Regions from separate parts of the Streptomyces sp. P17 genome, predicted to be linked through region 2. Evidence: riboswitches for the same ligand, from Rfam matches in the RefSeq annotation. Region 2 holds a riboswitch; each other region holds the start of a gene.
What was found. Region 2 has a riboswitch for thiamine pyrophosphate ahead of RMT89_RS28510 (thiamine ABC transporter substrate-binding protein). Riboswitches for the same ligand answer to the same signal wherever they lie in the genome.
Positions count from the first base shown of each region.

Region 1 (6,048 bases), on a different contig from region 2:
CCGCTGTCGGACAGCGGCTCAACCCCGAACAGCTGCGCACCATGGCGCTCAACGCCTCCGCGATCATCACGGCGGCCGCGGCGACCGAGTACCAGCATTACGTGAAGGTCCGCGAGGAACTGCGCCACCCGGCGCCGTCCACCCCGTCGTCCGTTCGCGAGTCCGGCTCCACCGAGTCGGGTCCGAGCGTGATGGGGCTCGCCGCCACCATGGGAGAGGGCGCCGCCGAGACCGCCGGCGCGGGCATCGTCGCCGTCGCGGCAGTCCTCACCCCCGTCCTCGCCGGAATCGCCGCGGCGATCTTCCTGCTCGTGGGCTACATCCTGAAGATGCTCGAACCCGAGCCGGCGTTCGCCCAGACGATGCTCACCACCGGCTGGGTGTTCGGCGCCGTGACGGCGGCCGCGATCCTCGTCGCCGCCGTCGGACTGCTGCTCACCGCCCTGCGCAACAGGCCGGCACTCGACACCGGCCCCTACGGGCAGTTGGGCAGCGAGGTGGCCCGGGCCAGGGAAGCCTGGCGTGAAGCCCTGCTGGAGCGCGGCATCCTGCCGTTCCTGCGGGACGCGCTGGCCGACCCCGGCACCGCCGCCGCCCTGCACCGCACGGCACCCACGGCGCCGACCAGCCGCATGCCGAGCCTCGGCTACGACCGCCCGGGCTTCTCCAGCCCCGGAGAGGGCCCTGCGTCAGGCCCACGCCCGAGCTTCAGCAGTCCGGACTACACCAGTCCGGATTTCGGGGGCCCGGAGCACCAGCCGGAGTGACCCTGGTCCCTCGGCTTGCGCCCCCCGCCGCGGGGTGCGCAAGCCGAATGTCCGGGCCTTCAGCTGTGATCAGAGGATGCCCGCGCTGCGTGCGGCCACCGTCCAGTGCGGGAACTCCGACAGCAGCCGGTCGTACAGCTCCTGGTCGGGGACCGTGCTGATGTCGTCCACCGCGAAGAAACCGACGTTGTCGACACGGCGGCCGGGCAGGGTGTCGAAGCGCTCCAGGACGCCGTAGTCGGACTTGCCGAGGCCCACGAACTGCCAGAAGATCGGCTCCTCGACGGCCTCCCGGAGCTCCTTCTCGATCTGGGCGTTGCGGTAGACGCCTCCGTCGGAGAAGAACAGCACCAGGGTGGGGACCGGGGCGGGGTTCTGGCGGACGTAGGCGCGGACTTCGGCGATCACCTTCTGTTCCTCGTTCTGGATGCCGACCGTCCGCATGTCGACCTGGCTCTCTTCAAGCCCCTTCTTCCGCTTCTTGGCCCCGAAGAGGCTCATCTCACCGCACCTGACGTGCAGCCGCATCCACTCCGGCAGCTCCCCGAGCCGGAAGTCGGGCAGCCGGGCCGGGTTCGAGGCGAAGGTCCAGGCCTGCATCTCCCCGTCGTCGTCCAACTGCGCGGCCACGGCGGCCATCCGCTCCACGACGTCCGCGACGACTCCCCGGGAGTACAGGAACGACATGGACCCGGAGGCGTCCAGCACCAGGATGACGCGAGCGGTGATACCGGCGGCACCATGCTTGCTGAGACTGACCGCGACCTGCTGCTTACGGAGGTCCAGCCGCTTGCGCATGTCCACGGGCAGGCGCTCTTCGCCCTTGGTGAGACTGGGGGAGGCAGAGGGCGCGGCGGGCGGGGCGGCCGGCGGGGCGGCCGGCGATACGGCGGGCGCCGGCGCCGCCCTCGGCACCGGCGGTGGTGTCGGTAGGGCGGTCTCCTCCTCGTCCACCGAGATGCCGAAGTCCGTTGCCAGCCCCGCGAGTCCGGACGCGTACCCCTGTCCCACCGCCCGGAACTTCCACTTCCCCTGGCGCAGATACAGTTCGCCGCCGATGAACGCGGTCTCCGTGGCCGCCGCCGCGACGAACCGCGCGACCTCGCTCCCGGTCCGGTCGTCGACCAGCTTCAGCGTCAGTCCGGGCACCTGCCCGAACGTCCCGCCGTCGGCCGACGCGCACAGCACGATCCGCTCGACGGCCGGCTCCACCGCCCCGAGGTCGACGGCCACGGTGTCGGTGACGACGCCCCCGACGCGTTGCTTGCCCAGGTGGCTGACGGCCTTGGAGGCGTGGTGCGGCTGGTTGTAGAAGATGAAGTCGGCGTCGTCCCGCACGCGTCCGGCCGCGGTCAGCAGCAGCGCCGAGGCGTCCACGTCGGGCACTCCGGGTCCCTCGGACCAGGAGAGCTCCACGCGTACCGCCGGGGACTCGACAGGAAGATTGGCGCCCTTGCTCAGTGCGGTCATGGGATCAGTCTGCCCAGTGAGGCGGTGCCCCGAAAGCCCGGAACACCACCTCACCCCGGGGCGGCCGCGAACTGACCCAGGTCACCGGGCCGACCGAGCCCCACGGCTCAGGCTGGGCTGTGAGCGCAGGGCTCCCAACCTGTGGTGATCATCGGGGCCGGACAGGCTCTCGTCCATGGCCAGGAGCGACAGAAGCTGCACGGGACGTCCGGCCGAGGCCGCCGCCTCCAGCTTGTGATGGCCGTTGAGCAGGAAATGCGTCAGCCCCCAGTGCTCGTATTCGTCGGTCGACTGGAGGCTCACCGCGGGCTGACAGCGATCCAGCGTCGACACCGCGACTGCAGTCGGCACCGTCCCCTGCGCCATCCGCTCGCCATACTCCGCCACCCGCTCCCGGTCGTTCCAGAGCCCTGACCGACTCAGTGACCCAACGGATCCGCGCTTCGTGTGCTGCCCTCGGGCCGGCTCCGAAACGCGGACCCACCACATGGACCTCAGTCCGCGATCGGCAGGTACACGCGGTTGCCCGCAGCCGCGAACTCCTTGGACTTCTGCGCCATACCTTCCTCGATCTCCCCCGGTGTGCTGCCGTGCTGACGGCGGATGTCCTGCGAGATCTTCATCGAACAGAACTTCGGACCGCACATGGAGCAGAAGTGGGCGGTCTTGGCGGGCTCCGCCGGCAGGGTCTCGTCGTGGAACTCCCGTGCCGTGTCCGGGTCGAGGGCCAGATTGAACTGGTCCTCCCAGCGGAACTCGAAGCGGGCGTCGGACAGGGCGTCGTCCCACTCCTGGGCGCCGGGGTGTCCCTTGGCGAGGTCGGCCGCGTGGGCAGCGATCTTGTAGGTGATGACGCCGGTCTTGACGTCGTCCCGGTTGGGCAGACCCAGGTGCTCCTTGGGCGTGACGTAGCAGAGCATGGCCGTGCCCCACCAGGCGATCATCGCGGCACCGATGCCGGAGGTGATGTGGTCGTACGCGGGCGCGACGTCCGTCGTCAGCGGGCCGAGCGTATAGAACGGAGCTTCATCGCAGATCTCCTGCTGAAGGTCGATGTTCTCCTTGATCTTGTGCATCGGGACATGTCCCGGGCCCTCGATCATGGTCTGTACGTTGAAACGCTTCGCGATCCGGTTGAGTTCCCCGAGCGTCCTCAACTCGGCAAACTGCGCTTCGTCGTTGGCGTCCGCGATCGAGCCGGGCCTGAGGCCGTCGCCGAGCGAGTACGTGACGTCGTAGGCGGCGAGGATCTCGCACAGCTCCTCGAAGTTCTCGTACAGGAAGCTCTCCTTGTGGTGCGCGAGGCACCAAGCCGCCATGATCGAGCCGCCGCGCGAGACGATGCCCGTCTTGCGGTTGGCGGTCAGCGGCACATACGGCAGGCGGACGCCCGCGTGGACCGTCATGTAGTCCACGCCCTGCTCGGCCTGTTCGATGACGGTGTCCTTGTAGATCTCCCAGGTCAGCTCCTCGGCCCTGCCGTCGACCTTTTCGAGGGCCTGGTAGAGCGGCACCGTGCCGATGGGGACGGGGGAGTTGCGCAGCACCCACTCGCGGGTGGTGTGGATATTGCGGCCGGTGGAGAGGTCCATGACCGTGTCGGCGCCCCAGCGGGTCGCCCAGGTCATCTTCTCGACCTCCTCCTCGATGGAGGACGTCACCGCGGAGTTGCCGATGTTGGCGTTGACCTTCACCAGGAACCGCTTGCCGATGATCATCGGCTCGATCTCCGGGTGGTTGACGTTCGCCGGGAGGACCGCACGGCCTGCCGCGATCTCCTCGCGGACGACTTCTGGAGAAACGTTCTCCCGGATGGCGACGTACTCCATCTCGGGCGTGATCTCGCCCCGGCGCGCATACGCGAGCTGGGTGACCGCCTGGCCGTCCCTGCTGCGGCGCGGCAGCCGCGGCCGGCCCGGGAAGACGGCGTCGAGGTTGCGCAGGTTGCCGCCACGGGGCGAGGTGTGCTTGATCCCGTCGTCCTCGGGGCGGACGGGACGGCCCGCGTACTCCTCGGTGTCGCCGCGGGCGATGATCCAGTTCTCCCGCAGCGGGGCCAGACCCCGGCGGACGTCGGTGTCGACGAGCGGATCGGTGTACGGGCCCGAGGTGTCGTACAGCGTGACGGACTGCCCGTTGGTGAGGTGCACCTGACGGACCGGCACCCGTAGATCGGGGCGCGTGCCCTCGACGTACGCCTTGTGCCAGCCGATGGACTTCCCGGCCTCCTGGGACTTCTCGTCCTGGCTGGAGGCAGGCGTGCGTGCGTCCTTGATGGTCATAAGACCTACTCCCTACGCCGGCATTACCCGGTAACAGGTTCGGCGGTCGACGCAGCGGCTTCCGTCTGCCGACGTTCCGTGGGGAAAAGTCACTCGCGTGTGGTGACGTTCCACGTGAAACATCGCTGGGACGGAGGTCAGCGCCCTCTCAGCCCGGTGCTCCGAGCTCCCGCGTGTACAAAGGTGCCCCCACGTTAGCGTCAATTCGGGCGCGGTGAACAGGGGGCCCCTGTCGTTCTCGCGATGATCGGTCGGTGACCACGACGCATGAACCACCGCTCCTGCCTGAGCCGCCCCGCGGTCCCGGTTCCGGATCCACCGGCGGCGGTGACAGGCACGGAAACGGCCACTCCCACAGCCACGCCCATGGACCGGCGGCTCCGGTCTCCAGGCATCTGCGCAAGGTCATCGCGGCGGGTCTCATCCCGTTCACCGCGGCGGTGGTCGCCGGGCTCGTGGTGCTGTGGCCGGACGGCGCGCCCCGCACGAGCGCACCGGAGTCGGCTTCGGCCGGCAGACGCAGCAGGCCACGGTCACCGAGGTCGAGGAGGTCAGCCGCTCCGCGGCGAACGCCTCCGGGGTCCCGCCGACCGGCGACACCTCCACCGCCGAGGGCTCCTCTGCGCAGCAGCAGGAGGGCGGCATCTGCAAGAAGGCCACGGTCCGCGTCGACACCGGCAAGGACAAGGGCCGCACCTTCACCGAGATCGTCCAGCCCGACCAGTCGCGGCAACTTCACGAGGGCGAGAAGGTCGTGGTCGCCTACGAGCCCTCGGCGCCCAAGGACCTCCAGTACGCGGAGGAGATCGTGCGCACGCTGGTCGGCTCGATCGGCCTGGTCGCCTCTGTCCCGGTCACCACGGCTCTGGCCGCCCTGGTGGTCTCGGCCGACCACTCCGAACGGGAGCCCGCGATGGCCGGTGCCCAGACGGCTCCGGGGCGTGGGGGGCGGGGCGGCGGCGCAAGAGGTGAGGCTGGAGGTCGGCCCGAGGTGCTTCCCCGCTCAGCGAAGAAGCGTTCCTGCACGGCCCCGCAGCCCCCGCTGAAGCGTTACGGCACGGCTCCCCGCGCTGCCGTTCCCTAACGCTTCAGCCCGCGCTCTGCTCCTCCGCCAGGATGCGGTCCAGGGCCTCGTCGAGGCTGGCGTCGAAGTCGGACAACGCACCCTCCTGGCCCAGCGGCACCAGCTTGTCGGTGCGGTCGAGGAACGCCACGAGCGGCGCCGCGGAGGAGCGGAACAGCGCGTGATCGCCGCCGACCTGAAGCCGGATCAACACATCGCCGAGCTCATCGGGGTCGGCGGGTGTGACGCGCACATCGCCCTCACCGCACGGCCGGCCCACACCGTCGATCAGCAGCTCCCGCCCGAACGCCCAGGTCACCGGGGCGTCTCCGGGCAGATGGAAGGTCAGCCGCACGGCGTAGGGATCACAGGTCTCGTATCGCAGCTCCACCGGAATGCGGAAGGAGAGCTCCTCGGAGACGAGAAAGCTCATCATGACCTCTGCCTGTACGGACTCGCGCATCGC
Region 1 is NZ_JAVRBF010000007.1:106,550-112,597, reverse strand. It holds gene RMT89_RS06530 (hypothetical protein) at 1-767, shown strand, start outside; gene RMT89_RS06525 (VWA domain-containing protein) at 837-2,237, opposite strand; gene RMT89_RS06520 (hypothetical protein) at 2,319-2,624, opposite strand; gene thiC (phosphomethylpyrimidine synthase ThiC) at 2,732-4,519, opposite strand; TPP riboswitch at 4,512-4,702, opposite strand; partial or broken gene RMT89_RS06510 (YibE/F family protein) at 4,774-5,405, shown strand; gene RMT89_RS06505 (SsgA family sporulation/cell division regulator) at 5,608-6,045, opposite strand.
Region 1: another riboswitch for thiamine pyrophosphate. It lies ahead of thiC (phosphomethylpyrimidine synthase ThiC); the one in region 2 lies ahead of RMT89_RS28510 (thiamine ABC transporter substrate-binding protein).

Region 2 (6,048 bases):
GCGGAGAAGGAGCTCGACGACTCCACCCACAAGTACGTGGCGCAGGTGGACGAGCTCCTGAAGCACAAGGAAGCGGAGCTGCTCGAGGTCTGATGAACGACTCTTCCTGGGGAGCGCCGCCACAAGCCGGGTACTGGGGGCCGTCTGACCAGGGGCCTGTCCAGGGGGCTGCCCCGGCGGGTCCCGCGTACGATGCGCCTGAGGCGCAGCACACTCGCCCCATGCCCATCGTGCCCGACGTACCGTCGTATGGCGGAGACCAGGATGACGACCGGGGGGCCGCTCGGCTGAGTGGCCCCCTGTTCCGCGACGAGACGCCGCGGGCGCAGCCCCACGGGAACGCGCCGCAGAATCCGGAGCCCATGCACGACGCCCCGCAGCCTGCGCCCCGACCGCAGAAGAAGAGCGCGGGGCGCGATCTGGGTGCGGCGATAGGGGTCGGTATCGGGCTCGGCGCGGTGATCGTCGCCTCGCTGTTCGTCTACAAGGCCGTGTTCGTCGGCGTCGTGGCCGTCGCCGTCGTCGTGGGTCTGTGGGAGCTGACCAGGCGGCTCGACGAGCGCAAGGGCATCAGAGCGCCGCTCGTGCCCCTCGCGGTCGGCGGTGCCGCGATGGTCGTCGCCGGTTACGTCCGGGGCGCCGAGGGCGCCTGGGTGGCGATGGCGCTGACCGCGCTGGCCGTCCTGGTCTGGCGGATGACGGAACCGCCGGAGGGCTACCTCAAGGACGTCACCGCGGGCGTCTTCGCGGCCTTCTACGTTCCGTTCCTGGCGACCTTCGTCGCGATGATGCTCACCGCCGACGACGGCCCGGCCCGGGTGCTGACGTTCCTGCTGCTGACGGTGGTCAGCGACACCGGGGCGTACGCGATCGGCTGGCGCTTCGGCAGGCACAAGCTCGCCCCGCGCATCAGCCCCGGCAAGACCCGCGAGGGGCTGCTGGGGGCGGTTTCGTTCGCCATGGTCGCGGGCGCGCTGTGTATGCAGTTCCTGATCGACGACGGCGCCTGGTGGCAGGGCCTCGTGCTCGGCCTCGCGGTGGCGGGCAGCGCCACGCTGGGCGACCTCGGCGAGTCGATGATCAAGCGTGACCTCGGCATCAAGGACATGGGCACGCTGCTGCCGGGGCACGGCGGCATCATGGACCGCCTGGACTCGCTGCTGCCGACGGCGCCGGTCGTCTGGCTGCTGCTCGTGCTGTTCGTCGGATCCGGCTGAGCGTCGTATCCGTCCTGGACGAGCCCCCGCCTCGGCGGGGGCTCGCCTGTTCAGTCGGGCGGTCCGGTGGGACGATTTGGGTGTACGCCCTCAAAAAGGGAGTTCAACCATGTCCGTCATCCGAGAATCCATCGACGTCGACTGCACGCCCGAAGACGTCTACGCGTATATCACCGACCCCTCCCACCTGCCCGAATGGCAGCTGAGCGCCGTCAAGGCGGAGCCGCTCGAAGAGGGGCCCCTGCACCCCGGTTCCCAGGTCCGGGTCACGCGCCGTATCGGCAACCGTGAGATCCCGATGACCGTGGAGTTCGACGACCTCGTCCCGGCGCGCAGCTGGGATCTGCACGGGGTCACGGGGCCCGTGCGGCCCCGTACCCACGGTTCGATCGAGCCGCTCGACGACGGCCGTCGCTCCCGCGTGACGATAGAGATCGACTTCGAAGGACACGGTCTGGGCAAGGTCCTGGTGCCCCTCGTCGTCCGTCCCCAGGTCCGCAAGGAGCTTCCGAGGGACGAGGCACTCCTCAAGGAGAGGCTGGAGGGGACCACGGCGTAGGTCCTTTCGGCGGACCGGTCCCGCGGGCGGTCGCCAAGGTCCGCCCCCGGGTCGGCTACATCTGTTTCCGAGGCGCCGCCAGCGTGCGGAAGTGTGCTGCAAGTGGTGTGAGGCACCGGTCCCGCAGCCGCCCGGACGCCTCCGCAGACGCCGCTACTGCGGCAAGGCGCACCGCCGCCGGAGCCGGATCCTGGAAGCCGTCCTCACCTTCTTCGGCAGTCTGCAGGCGGCCGCCCGGGGTGGTATTGCCGGGTGGGAGGGCCTGGTCAATCGATCTGCGACACTGGTACGGCCATGCCTAAGCCCGGAGAACTCACATTCGTCGCCCCGCGCGGAGTCAAGAAGCCGCCGCGGCACCTTGCCGATCTTTCGCCCGCCGAGCGTAAGGACGCCGTCGCGGCGGTCGGGGAGAAGCCGTTTCGTGCCAAGCAGCTCTCGCAGCACTACTTCGCGCGGTACACCCACGACCCCGAGCAGTGGACCGACATCCCCGCCGGGGCGCGCGGCAAGCTGCGCGAGGAGCTGTTCCCCGAGCTGATGACCGTCGTACGGCATCTGTCGACCGATGAGGGGACCACCCGTAAGACGCTGTGGCGGCTGTTCGACGGGACGCTCGTCGAGTCCGTGCTGATGCGGTACCCGGACCGGGTCACCATGTGCATCAGCTCGCAGGCCGGGTGCGGGATGAACTGCCCCTTCTGTGCCACCGGGCAGGCCGGGCTGGACCGGAATCTGTCCACCGCCGAGATCGTCCATCAGATCGTCGACGGGATGCGGGCCCTGCGGGACGGGGAGGTCCCCGGCGGGCCGGCTCGGCTGTCCAACATCGTCTTCATGGGCATGGGCGAGCCGCTCGCCAACTACAACCGGGTCGTGAGTGCCATCCGGCGGCTCACCGATCCGGAGCCCGACGGCCTTGGGCTGTCCCAGCGTGGCATCACCGTCTCCACCGTCGGTCTCGTCCCGGCCATCAACCGGTTCTCCGACGAGGGCTTCAAGTGCCGGCTCGCGATCTCGCTGCACGCGCCCGACGACGAACTGCGCGACACCCTCGTCCCCGTGAACACCCGCTGGAAGGTCCGCGAGGTCCTCGACGCAGGGTTCGAGTACTCCGCCAAGTCCGGACGCCGGCTGTCCATCGAGTACGCGCTCATCCGGGACATCAACGACCAGGCCTGGCGCGGTGACCGGCTCGGGCGGCTGCTCAAGGGCAGGCCCGTGCATGTGAACCTGATTCCGCTGAACCCGACTCCGGGCTCGAAGTGGACCGCCTCCCGGCCCGAGGACGAGAAGGCCTTCGTCGAGGCCATCGCCGCCCACGGCGTGCCGGTGACGATCCGGGACACCCGTGGTCAGGAGATCGACGGGGCCTGTGGTCAGCTCGCGGCCACCGAGCGGTAGTCTGATCGTCGTACGTACATCTTCAATATCCGACAGGGGAGCGCGACAGCGCTGAGAGTGCGGCGATCGGGCCGCAGACCCTCTGAACCTCGCCCAGGTCATTCTGGGTAGGAAGTTCGGTCATCACCGTGAACAACAAGAAGCATCTGGCTGCCTTCGTCGGCCTCGGTCTCGTCGTGCTGTCCGCGTGCGGGTCGTCCGGCGACGGCGAGTCCGCCGGCGGCTCCAGGACTGTCACCCTCGTGAGCCACAACTCGTGGGCCGTCTCCAAGAACGTCCTCGCCGCCTTCGAGAAGGAGTCCGGCTACAAGGTCAAGGTCCTGGAGGACGGCGACGCCGGGCAGGCCGTCAACAAGGCCATCCTCACCAAGGACAACCCGCAGGGTGACGTTTTCTTCGGCGTCGACAACACCCTGCTGTCCCGGGCGCTCGACAACGGGCTCTTCCAGCCGTACGAGGCGAAGGGCCTCGAACAGATCGACGCCGGCTTCCAGCTCGACAAGGGCGAGCACCGGGTCACGCCGGTCGACTACGGCGACATCTGCGTCAACTACGACAAGCAGTACTTCGAGGACCGCAAGCTGACCCCGCCGGCCTCCCTCGACGACCTGATCAGGCCCGAGTACAAGAACCTCCTGGTCACCGAGAACGCATCCACCTCCTCACCAGGACTCGGCTTCCTGCTCGGCACCGCCGCGCAGTACGGCGACGACGGCTGGCCGGACTACTGGAAGAAGCTCAAGGCCAACGGCGTGAAGGTGGTCGACGGCTGGGAGCAGGCCTACAACGAGGAGTTCTCCGGCTCCGCCGGTGGCAAGGCCGCGAAGGCGGACCGGCCGCTCGTCGTGTCGTACGCCTCCTCGCCGCCCGCCGAGGTGATCTACGGCGACCCGAAGCCGACGACCGCTCCCACCGGGGTCGCGGAGGGCACCTGCTTCCGGCAGATCGAGTTCGCGGGCCTGCTGAGCAACGCCAAGAACAGCGAGGGCGGCAAGGCGCTGATCGACTTCCTGGTCAGCAAGAAATTCCAGGAGGACATGCCGCTGAACATGTTCGTCTACCCCGTGGTCGAGGAGGCGAGCGTGCCCGCGGAGTTCACCACGTACGGGCCCGCGGCCAAGGACCCGCAGACCATGGACCCCGCCAAGATCGCCGAGTATCGCGATGAGTGGGTCAAGTCGTGGACCTCGCTCGTACTGAAGTAGCCGGCCGGACCAGGCATGCGGCGCGGCTGGGCCTCATGGCCCTGCCCGTCGCGTTCTTCGGCGTCTTCTTCGCCTACCCTGTCGCCGCGATCGTCGCGCGCGGTCTGCGGGTCGACGGGGGATGGCAGCTCGGCCGGATCGGGGATGTCCTGAGCCAGCCGGACATCCGGCACGTCCTGTGGTTCACCACTTGGCAGGCCCTCGCCTCCACCGCGCTGACCCTGCTGATCGCGCTGCCCGGCGCGTATGTGTTCGCCCGCTTCGACTTCCCCGGCAAGCAGATCCTGCGGGCCGTGGTGACAGTGCCGTTCGTGCTGCCGACGGTCGTCGTCGGTACGGCCTTCCTGGCGCTCGTCGGGCGCGGCGGACTGCTCGACGAGTTGTGGGGCGTACGGCTGGACACGACCGTATGGGCGATCCTGCTGGCGCATGTCTTCTTCAACTACGCGGTCGTCGTGCGCACCGTCGGAGGGCTCTGGGCGCAGCTCGACCCTCGGCAGGAGGAGGCGGCGCGGATGCTCGGGGCGTCGCGCTTGACGGCGTGGCGGCAGATCACCCTCCCGGCGCTCGGCCCGGCCGTGGCCGCCGCCACCCTGATGGTCTTCCTGTTCACCTTCACCTCCTTCGGTGTCGTGCAGATCCTCGGCGGCCCGACCTTCTCCACCCTCGAAGTGGAGATCTACCGCCAGACCTCCGAGATCTTCGACCTGTCCACGGCCGCGGTCCTCACGATCGTCCAGTTCGCGGCCGTCGGCGGAATCCTCGCCCTGCACGCCTGGACCGTACGGCGGCGGGAGACCGCCCTGCGTCTGGTGGACGCCTCGCAGACCGCGCGCCGGCCGCGCGGGGCCGGGCAGTGGGCGCTGCTGGCCGGGGTCCTCGCCACCATCGCCGTACTGCTTCTGCTGCCGCTCGCCGTGCTGGTGCAGCGGTCCCTCGGCGCCCCCGACCTCGCCTACTACCGGGCGCTGACCTCCGCCGACGGCGGAGTCTTCCTGGTCCCGCCGATCGATGCGATCGGCAACTCGCTGTCCTACGCCGTCGTCGCCACCGCCATCGCCGTGCTGATCGGAGGCCTCGCCGCCGCCGCGCTGACCCGGCGGGACGCGGGCCGGTTCGTACGGGGATTCGACGCGCTGCTGATGCTGCCGCTCGGGGTGTCCGCGGTGACCGTCGGATTCGGCTTTCTGATCGCCCTGGACGAGCCGCCGCTGGACCTGCGGGCCAGCTGGATCCTGGTGCCGCTCGCGCAGGCGCTGGTCGGGGTGCCGTTCGTCGTACGGACCATGCTGCCGGTGCTGCGAGCCGTCGATCACCGGTTGCGGGAGGCCGCGGCCGTGCTCGGGGCGTCGCCGTGGCGGGTGTGGCGGGAGGTGGATCTGCCCTTGGTGCGGCGAGCTCTGCTGATCGCGGCCGGGTTCGCTTTCGCCGTATCGCTGGGGGAGTTCGGGGCGACCGTGTTCATCGCGCGGCCGGACAATCCGACGCTGCCGGTCGCCGTGGCCAAGTTGCTCGGGCGGGCCGGGCAGCTCAACTACGGCCAGGCGATGGCCCTTTCGACGATTCTGATGGTGGTGTGCGCGGTGGCGCTGCTGGTGCTGGAGCGGCTGCGGACCGATCGGACGGGGGAGTTCTGATGCTGCTGAGCCTGGAGAACGCGACCGTG
Region 2 is NZ_JAVRBF010000050.1:1,012-7,059, reverse strand. It holds gene frr (ribosome recycling factor) at 1-93, shown strand, start outside; gene RMT89_RS28525 (phosphatidate cytidylyltransferase) at 93-1,217, shown strand; gene RMT89_RS28520 (SRPBCC family protein) at 1,327-1,776, shown strand; gene rlmN (23S rRNA (adenine(2503)-C(2))-methyltransferase RlmN) at 2,071-3,177, shown strand; TPP riboswitch at 3,202-3,309, shown strand; gene RMT89_RS28510 (thiamine ABC transporter substrate-binding protein) at 3,306-4,382, shown strand; gene RMT89_RS28505 (iron ABC transporter permease) at 4,418-6,019, shown strand; gene RMT89_RS28500 (ABC transporter ATP-binding protein) at 6,019-6,048, shown strand, end outside.

Region 3 (6,048 bases), on a different contig from region 2:
CGTCGAGCCCTTGGGCGCGGTGTCACCGCCGTCCACGGACTGGCTCTTGACCGTGTCGCCGAACAGCCCGAGCAGCCCGCGGTCCTCGTCGACCTCGAAGCCCGCCGCCTCCAGCTCGGCCTTGGCGTCGTCGACCTTGTCGCCCACCACGTCCGGGACCTCGACCATCTCCGGGCCCTTGGACAGCGTCAGCGTCACCGTGTCGCCCGCGACGGCCTGGGTGTCGGGCTGAGGCGTCTGCTGGGCCACCGCGCCCTTGCCGACCTCGGAGGAGTTGACCTCCTCGGCGGCGACCTCCACCTTCAGGCCCGCATCCTCCAGCTCGGCCCTGGCGTCCGCCAGGCTCTCGCCGGTGACGTCCGGCACGTCGACCGGGGCGCCCTTGCTCACGACGAGCGCGACGGCGGAGCCCGAGCGGCGCTCGGTGCCGGCCTCGGGGTTCGTCGAGATGACCATGCCCTTGAGGACGGAGTCGCTGAACTCCCGGGTCACCATGCCCGGCTCCAGACCCTCGGTCCTCAGCAGGGCCCGTGCCTTGTCCAGGCGGTGGCCCACCAGGTCGGGGACCTTCACGACCTGCGGGCCCTTGGAGACGACCAGGTTCACCGAGTCGTTCTGCCGTATGCGGCTGCCGACGGCCGGATCGGTGCTGATGACCTGGCCGCGCTTGACGGTGTCGCTGAAGGCGCGCTCGACCTTGCCGACCTCCAGACCGGCGTCCTCCAGCCGGTCCTTGGCCTTGGCCTCGGTCTGGGTCAGCAGCGCCGGGACCCGGGTGAACTGGCCGGAGTTGATGTACCAGACGCCCGCGCCGACACCGAGGACGAGCAAAGCGGCGACGACGAGGGCGAGGGGGCCGCGCCGGGACCCCCGGCGTCTCGTCGGCGGGAGCGGGGCAGGGGACTGCAGACGGCTGGTGTGGGAGAAGCGGTCCTCGTCCTCGTTGACCGGCAGCGGGCGCGGCACCGTCAGCGAACGCGGGATCACGCTGGTGCGGTCCTCGGCGTTGTCGTGCTCGGCGGAGAGCGCCTGCGGGGGCATCGCGTCCAGCTGGTCCGCGCTGAGCGCGGCACGCGTCTGACGGGCCTCGGCGAGCAGCGCGACCGCGTCGTGCGGGCGGACGTCCCGGGTGCGCGCGGTGGCCGAGGCGACCAGCGCGTCGAGCTCGTACGCCAGCCCGGGCACGCGGGCCGAGGGCGGCGGGACGTCCTCGTGAAGGTGCTTGTAGAGCACGATCGCGGGGGAGTCCCCGTCGTGCGGCTTCTCGCCGGTGAGCATCTCGTACAGCACGACACCGCACGCGTACACGTCGACGCGGGCGTCCGCGGCGCCTGGCTGCTCTATCTGCTCGGGCGCGAGATAGGAGACGGTGCCGAGGACGGAACCGGTGGTGTTGGTGACGGAGTCCACGGACCGTACGAGGCCGAAGTCGGCGACCTTCACCCGGCCGTCGTCCCCTATGAGCACGTTCTCCGGCTTCATGTCCCGGTGCACGAACCCGGCGCGGTGCGCGGCGCCGAGCGCGGCGAGCACCGGCTCCAGGATGTCCAGGGCGGCCCGGGGCTGCAGCGCCCCGCGGTCGCGCAGCACGTCACGCAGGGTGCAGCCGGCGATGTACTCCATGGCGAGGTAGACGTACGACCCGTCCGTCCCCTGGTCGAAGACCTGCACGACGTTGGGGTGCGCGAGCCGGGCGACCGACTTCGCCTCCCGGATGAACCGCTCCACGAAGGTGGCGTCGGCCGCGAGCCCCGGGTGCATCACCTTCAGCGCGAGCACACGGTCGAGCCGGGTGTCCACGGCCCGGTAGACCGTGGCCATCCCACCGACGGCGATCCGCGCCTCGACGCGATAACGTCCGTCGAGCACCTGCCCGACCAGCGGGTCCTGAAGGGTCGTATCCACGCAGGCGAGTGTACGAGCAGCGACTGACACCCCTGGCTTCCAGTCCGGGATAGGAGCGGGACTGAAGCCGTCCTGTGACGCAACCCACTTGGCCGTTCAGAATGCGGGACGTTCGGGGTCCAGCACCGCCCTGCCCTCCGCCGGAGACGACGCCTCCGCGAAGTGGCGCCGCGGGATCCGGCCCGCGCGGTACGCCAGCCGTCCCGCCTCCACCGCGTGCCGCATCGCGTCGGCCATCAGGACCGGCTCCTTCGCCCGCGTCACCGCCGAGGCGAGCATCACACCCGCGCACCCCAGCTCCATCGCCAGCGCCGCGTCCGAGGCGGTACCGGCCCCGGCGTCCAGGATCACCGGCACGCGCGCGTGCTCCACGATCAGCTGGAAGTTGTGCGGGTTGCGGATCCCGAGCCCGGAGCCGATCGGGGACCCCAGCGGCATGATCGCCGCGCAGCCGACGTCCTCCAGTTTGCGGGCCAGCACCGGATCGTCGTTCGTGTACGGCAGTACGGTGAACCCGTCGTCGACCAGCGTCTCGGCCGCGTCCAGCAGCTCGATGGGATCCGGCAGCAGCGTCCGCTCGTCGGCGATGACCTCCAGCTTGATCAGATCGGTGCCGAGCGCTTCGCGCGCGAGGCGTGCCGTCAGGACGGCTTCCCCCGCCGTGAAGCACCCCGCCGTGTTCGGCAGCACCCGGATGCCCAGCTTCTCCAGCACCGACAGCACCGAGCCGTGCACCGAGGCGTCCACCCGGCGCATCGCGACCGTCGTCAGCTCCGTCCCGGACGCGACCAGCGCCCGCTCCAGCACCTCAAGGGAGGGCGCACCGCCCGTACCCATGATCAGGCGGGACGAGAAGGACGTACCGCCGAGGACAAAGGGATCGTCGGCCATAGGTCAGCCTCCTTGGACGGCGGTCAGGACCTCGACCCGGTCCCCCTCGGAGAGGGACGTCGAGGACCACTGCGCGCGCGGGACGACGGTTTCGTTGAGCGCGGCGGCCACGCCGGAGGGCGCCGCGGTGAGGGACTTCACGAGCGTGTCGAGAGCCGTGCCCGGCTCGATCCGCCGACGCTCGCCGTTGACCGAGATGTTCATACGGGCTGCTCCGTGAGTGCGAACCGCTTCGGGCTGAACGGACGGGCCTCGTCCGGGAGTTCACCGGTGACCAGGGCGTGCGCGAGGGCGTCCCCGGTGACCGGGGTGAGCAGCACGCCGTTGCGGTAGTGCCCGGTCGCCAGCAGCAGCCCGTCGAGCTCGGTCGGGCCCAGCAGCGGCGCGTTGTCGGGGGACCCGGGACGCAGCCCCGCGCGGGTCTCCGTCAGCGGCAGCTCGGTGATGCCCGGCATCAGCTCGTGCGCGTCGCGCAGCAGCTCGTACACGCCTCCCGCGGTCACCGTCGTGTCCCAGCCCAGCTCCTCGCTGGTCGCCCCGACGACCAGCTCGCCGTTCTCCCGGGGCACGAGGTAGACCTGGCTGCCGCGCACCACCGCGCGCACGGTCCGGCTCAGGAACGGCGCGTGCCGCTTCGGCACGGTCAGCCGCAGCACCTGCCCCTTCACGGGCCGTACGGGAGGCAGTACGTCCTCCGGGACGCCCGCGAGCCGCCCACTGAGGCTGCCGGCCGCGAGGACCACCTGCCCGGCGCCGAGAGCGGTGCCGTCGTCGGTCACGCAGCCCGCAGCCCGTCCCTGGGCGACGGACAGCCGGGACGCCCACGCCCGGTGGAAGACCACGCCCGCCCGCTCGCAGGCCGTCACCAGCGCCCGCGCCAGGCGCCGCGGGTCGATCTGGTGGTCGCCGTCCACCCGGAGCCCGCCCCGCACACTCGGCGCGAGCATCGGCTCCAGACGCCGGCAGTCCCGCCCGGACAGCCACTCGGAGTCGAGCCCCGACTCCCGCTGCAGGGCGTGCAGTTCCCGCAGATGCGCGCGGTCGTCGGCGTCGAGGGCGACCGCGAGCGTGCCGCACTGCCGGTAGCCGAGGTCCTGTCCGGTGAGCTCGGTGAGCTCGGCCGCGAACTCGGGGTAGCGGCGGGCCGAGGCCAGATTCAGGCCGAGCAGCGTCTGCTCGCCGTAGTGCAGTTCCGTGACGGCGGCCAGCATGCCCGCGGCCACCTGGGCGGCGCCGCCGCCCGGTTCGGGGTCCACCACGGCCGTGGTGAACCCGCGCTGTGCGGCCCGCCACGCCGTGACCAGGCCGATGATTCCGCCCCCGAGGACGAGGACGTCTGACGAACGCGTAGGCGACATGGGCGTCCAGCCCCTCCCTTCGCCGGCATGACCCGGATCAGGTTCGTACGGTCGGAGGCCGCCAGCCTCCCTCTCAGCCCGGTGCGTCCGGGCTCCCGCGAGTGCTTGTACGGTGGCCACCCTAGCCCGTGGTTCCGCGCCTCTGTAAGGGAGCCCTTTGCCGTGCCCCGCTCGCTCGACGGCCTCGTCCTCGCCCCTGTCGCCGACCAGGCCCCAGGTCAGGTGGGTACGCGGACCCGGTTCACCTACCACGAGAAGGACGGGGAGATCTGGGCCGAGTACGCGGGCGGCGATGTCGTACGCGGGCATCTGGTGGGTACGCGGGAGGGCGACCGGCTGGACTTCCGGTATGTGCAGCTCAAGCGGGACGGGACCACGTCGTCCGGGCACTGTGTGTCGACGGTCGTGGAGCTGCCCGACGGGCGGCTGCGCCTTGAGGAGACCTGGGAGTGGGAGTCGCAGCCGGGAAACGGGACCAGCGTTGTGGAGCAGGTCACGCGGCACGACGGCTGACTGACAAATTGTCAGTTGTCTATGGTGATCAGGTGAGCGAGCAGACGACGACGTCGCAGCGGCGGGTGGTGGTGGTCGGCGCGGGCATGGCCGGCGTCCAGACCGCGGTCGCCTTGCGGGAACAGGGCTTCACGGGCTCGGTGCGGGTGATCGGCGCCGAACCCCACCAGCCCTACGACCGGCCCCCGCTGTCCAAGGCCGTCCTGCTCGGCAAGGCCGAGGGATCCGCCTTCGACGTGGACTTCGAGGCGCTCGGCATCGAACTCGGCCTCGGCCGCGAGGTGCTGGGCGTGCGCCCCGCCGACCATGAACTGGACACCGCCGAGGGGCCCGTCCCGTACGACGTCCTCGTCCTCGCCACCGGTGCCGAACCGATCCGGCTGCCGGGGGCCGAGGGTATTGCCGGAGTGCATCTGCTGCGCACCCTGGACGACGCCGAGAGGCTGCGGCCCGTGCTCGTCCGGCAGCACGACATCGTGGTCGTCGGCGCGGGCTGGATCGGCGCCGAGTTCGCCACGGCCGCGCGCGAGGCGGGCTGCTCGGTGACGGTCGTCGAGGCCGCGGACCGGCCGCTCGCGGGGGCGCTGCCCGCCGAGGTGGCCGCGCCGATGGCCGCCTGGTACGCCGACAGCGGTGCCGAGCTGCGCACCCACGCGCGCGTGGCGCGCGTCGAGCCCGGCGCGGTGGTCCTCGACGACGGCTCGCGACTGCCCGCGGGCGCCGTCGTGGTCGGCATCGGCGCCCGTCCCGTCACCGCCTGGCTGGCCGGTTCCGGCATCGAGCTCGGTGCGCAGGGCGAGGTGGTGGCCGACGACCATCTGCGCACCTCCGCGCCCGGCATCTACGCGGTCGGCGACTGCGCCTCCTTCCCCTCCGCCCGGTACGGCGAGCGTCTGCTGGTCCACCACTGGGACAACGCCCTGCAGGGGCCGCGCACGGTCGCCGCCGACATCATCGGCGAGGCCCCCCTGGTCTACGACCCGGTCCCGTACTTCTGGTCCGAGCAGTTCGGCCGCTTCGTCCAGTACGCAGGCCACCACGCCTCGGCCGACATGACCCTGTGGCGCGGCGACCCGACGGGCCCGGCCTGGACGGTCTGCTGGCTGCGCGAGGGCCGTCTGGTGGCCCTGCTGGCCGTGGGCCGGCCCAGGGATCTGGCGCAGGGACGCCGGCTGATCGAATCGGGCACCCGCATGGACCCGGCCTTGCTGGAGGACCCGGCGAGGCCGCTGAAGAAGGCGACGGCCTAGCACGGACCGGCCTGGCTTCCTGTTGTCAGTGCGGGATGGCAGGCTTGGTTCTGTGACCGAGATTGACGCAAAGATCGATGCTCTCGTCCCCGCCTGGCTCACCCTCCCCGACATCGCCGAACAGCTCGGCG
Region 3 is NZ_JAVRBF010000001.1:44,122-50,169, forward strand. It holds gene pknB (Stk1 family PASTA domain-containing Ser/Thr kinase) at 1-1,905, opposite strand, end outside; gene RMT89_RS00235 (thiazole synthase) at 2,002-2,796, opposite strand; gene thiS (sulfur carrier protein ThiS) at 2,800-3,000, opposite strand; gene thiO (glycine oxidase ThiO) at 2,997-4,154, opposite strand; TPP riboswitch at 4,152-4,263, opposite strand; gene RMT89_RS00250 (hypothetical protein) at 4,317-4,667, shown strand; gene RMT89_RS00255 (FAD-dependent oxidoreductase) at 4,754-5,917, shown strand; gene RMT89_RS00260 (Rv2175c family DNA-binding protein) at 5,970-6,048, shown strand, end outside.
Region 3: another riboswitch for thiamine pyrophosphate. It lies ahead of thiO (glycine oxidase ThiO); the one in region 2 lies ahead of RMT89_RS28510 (thiamine ABC transporter substrate-binding protein).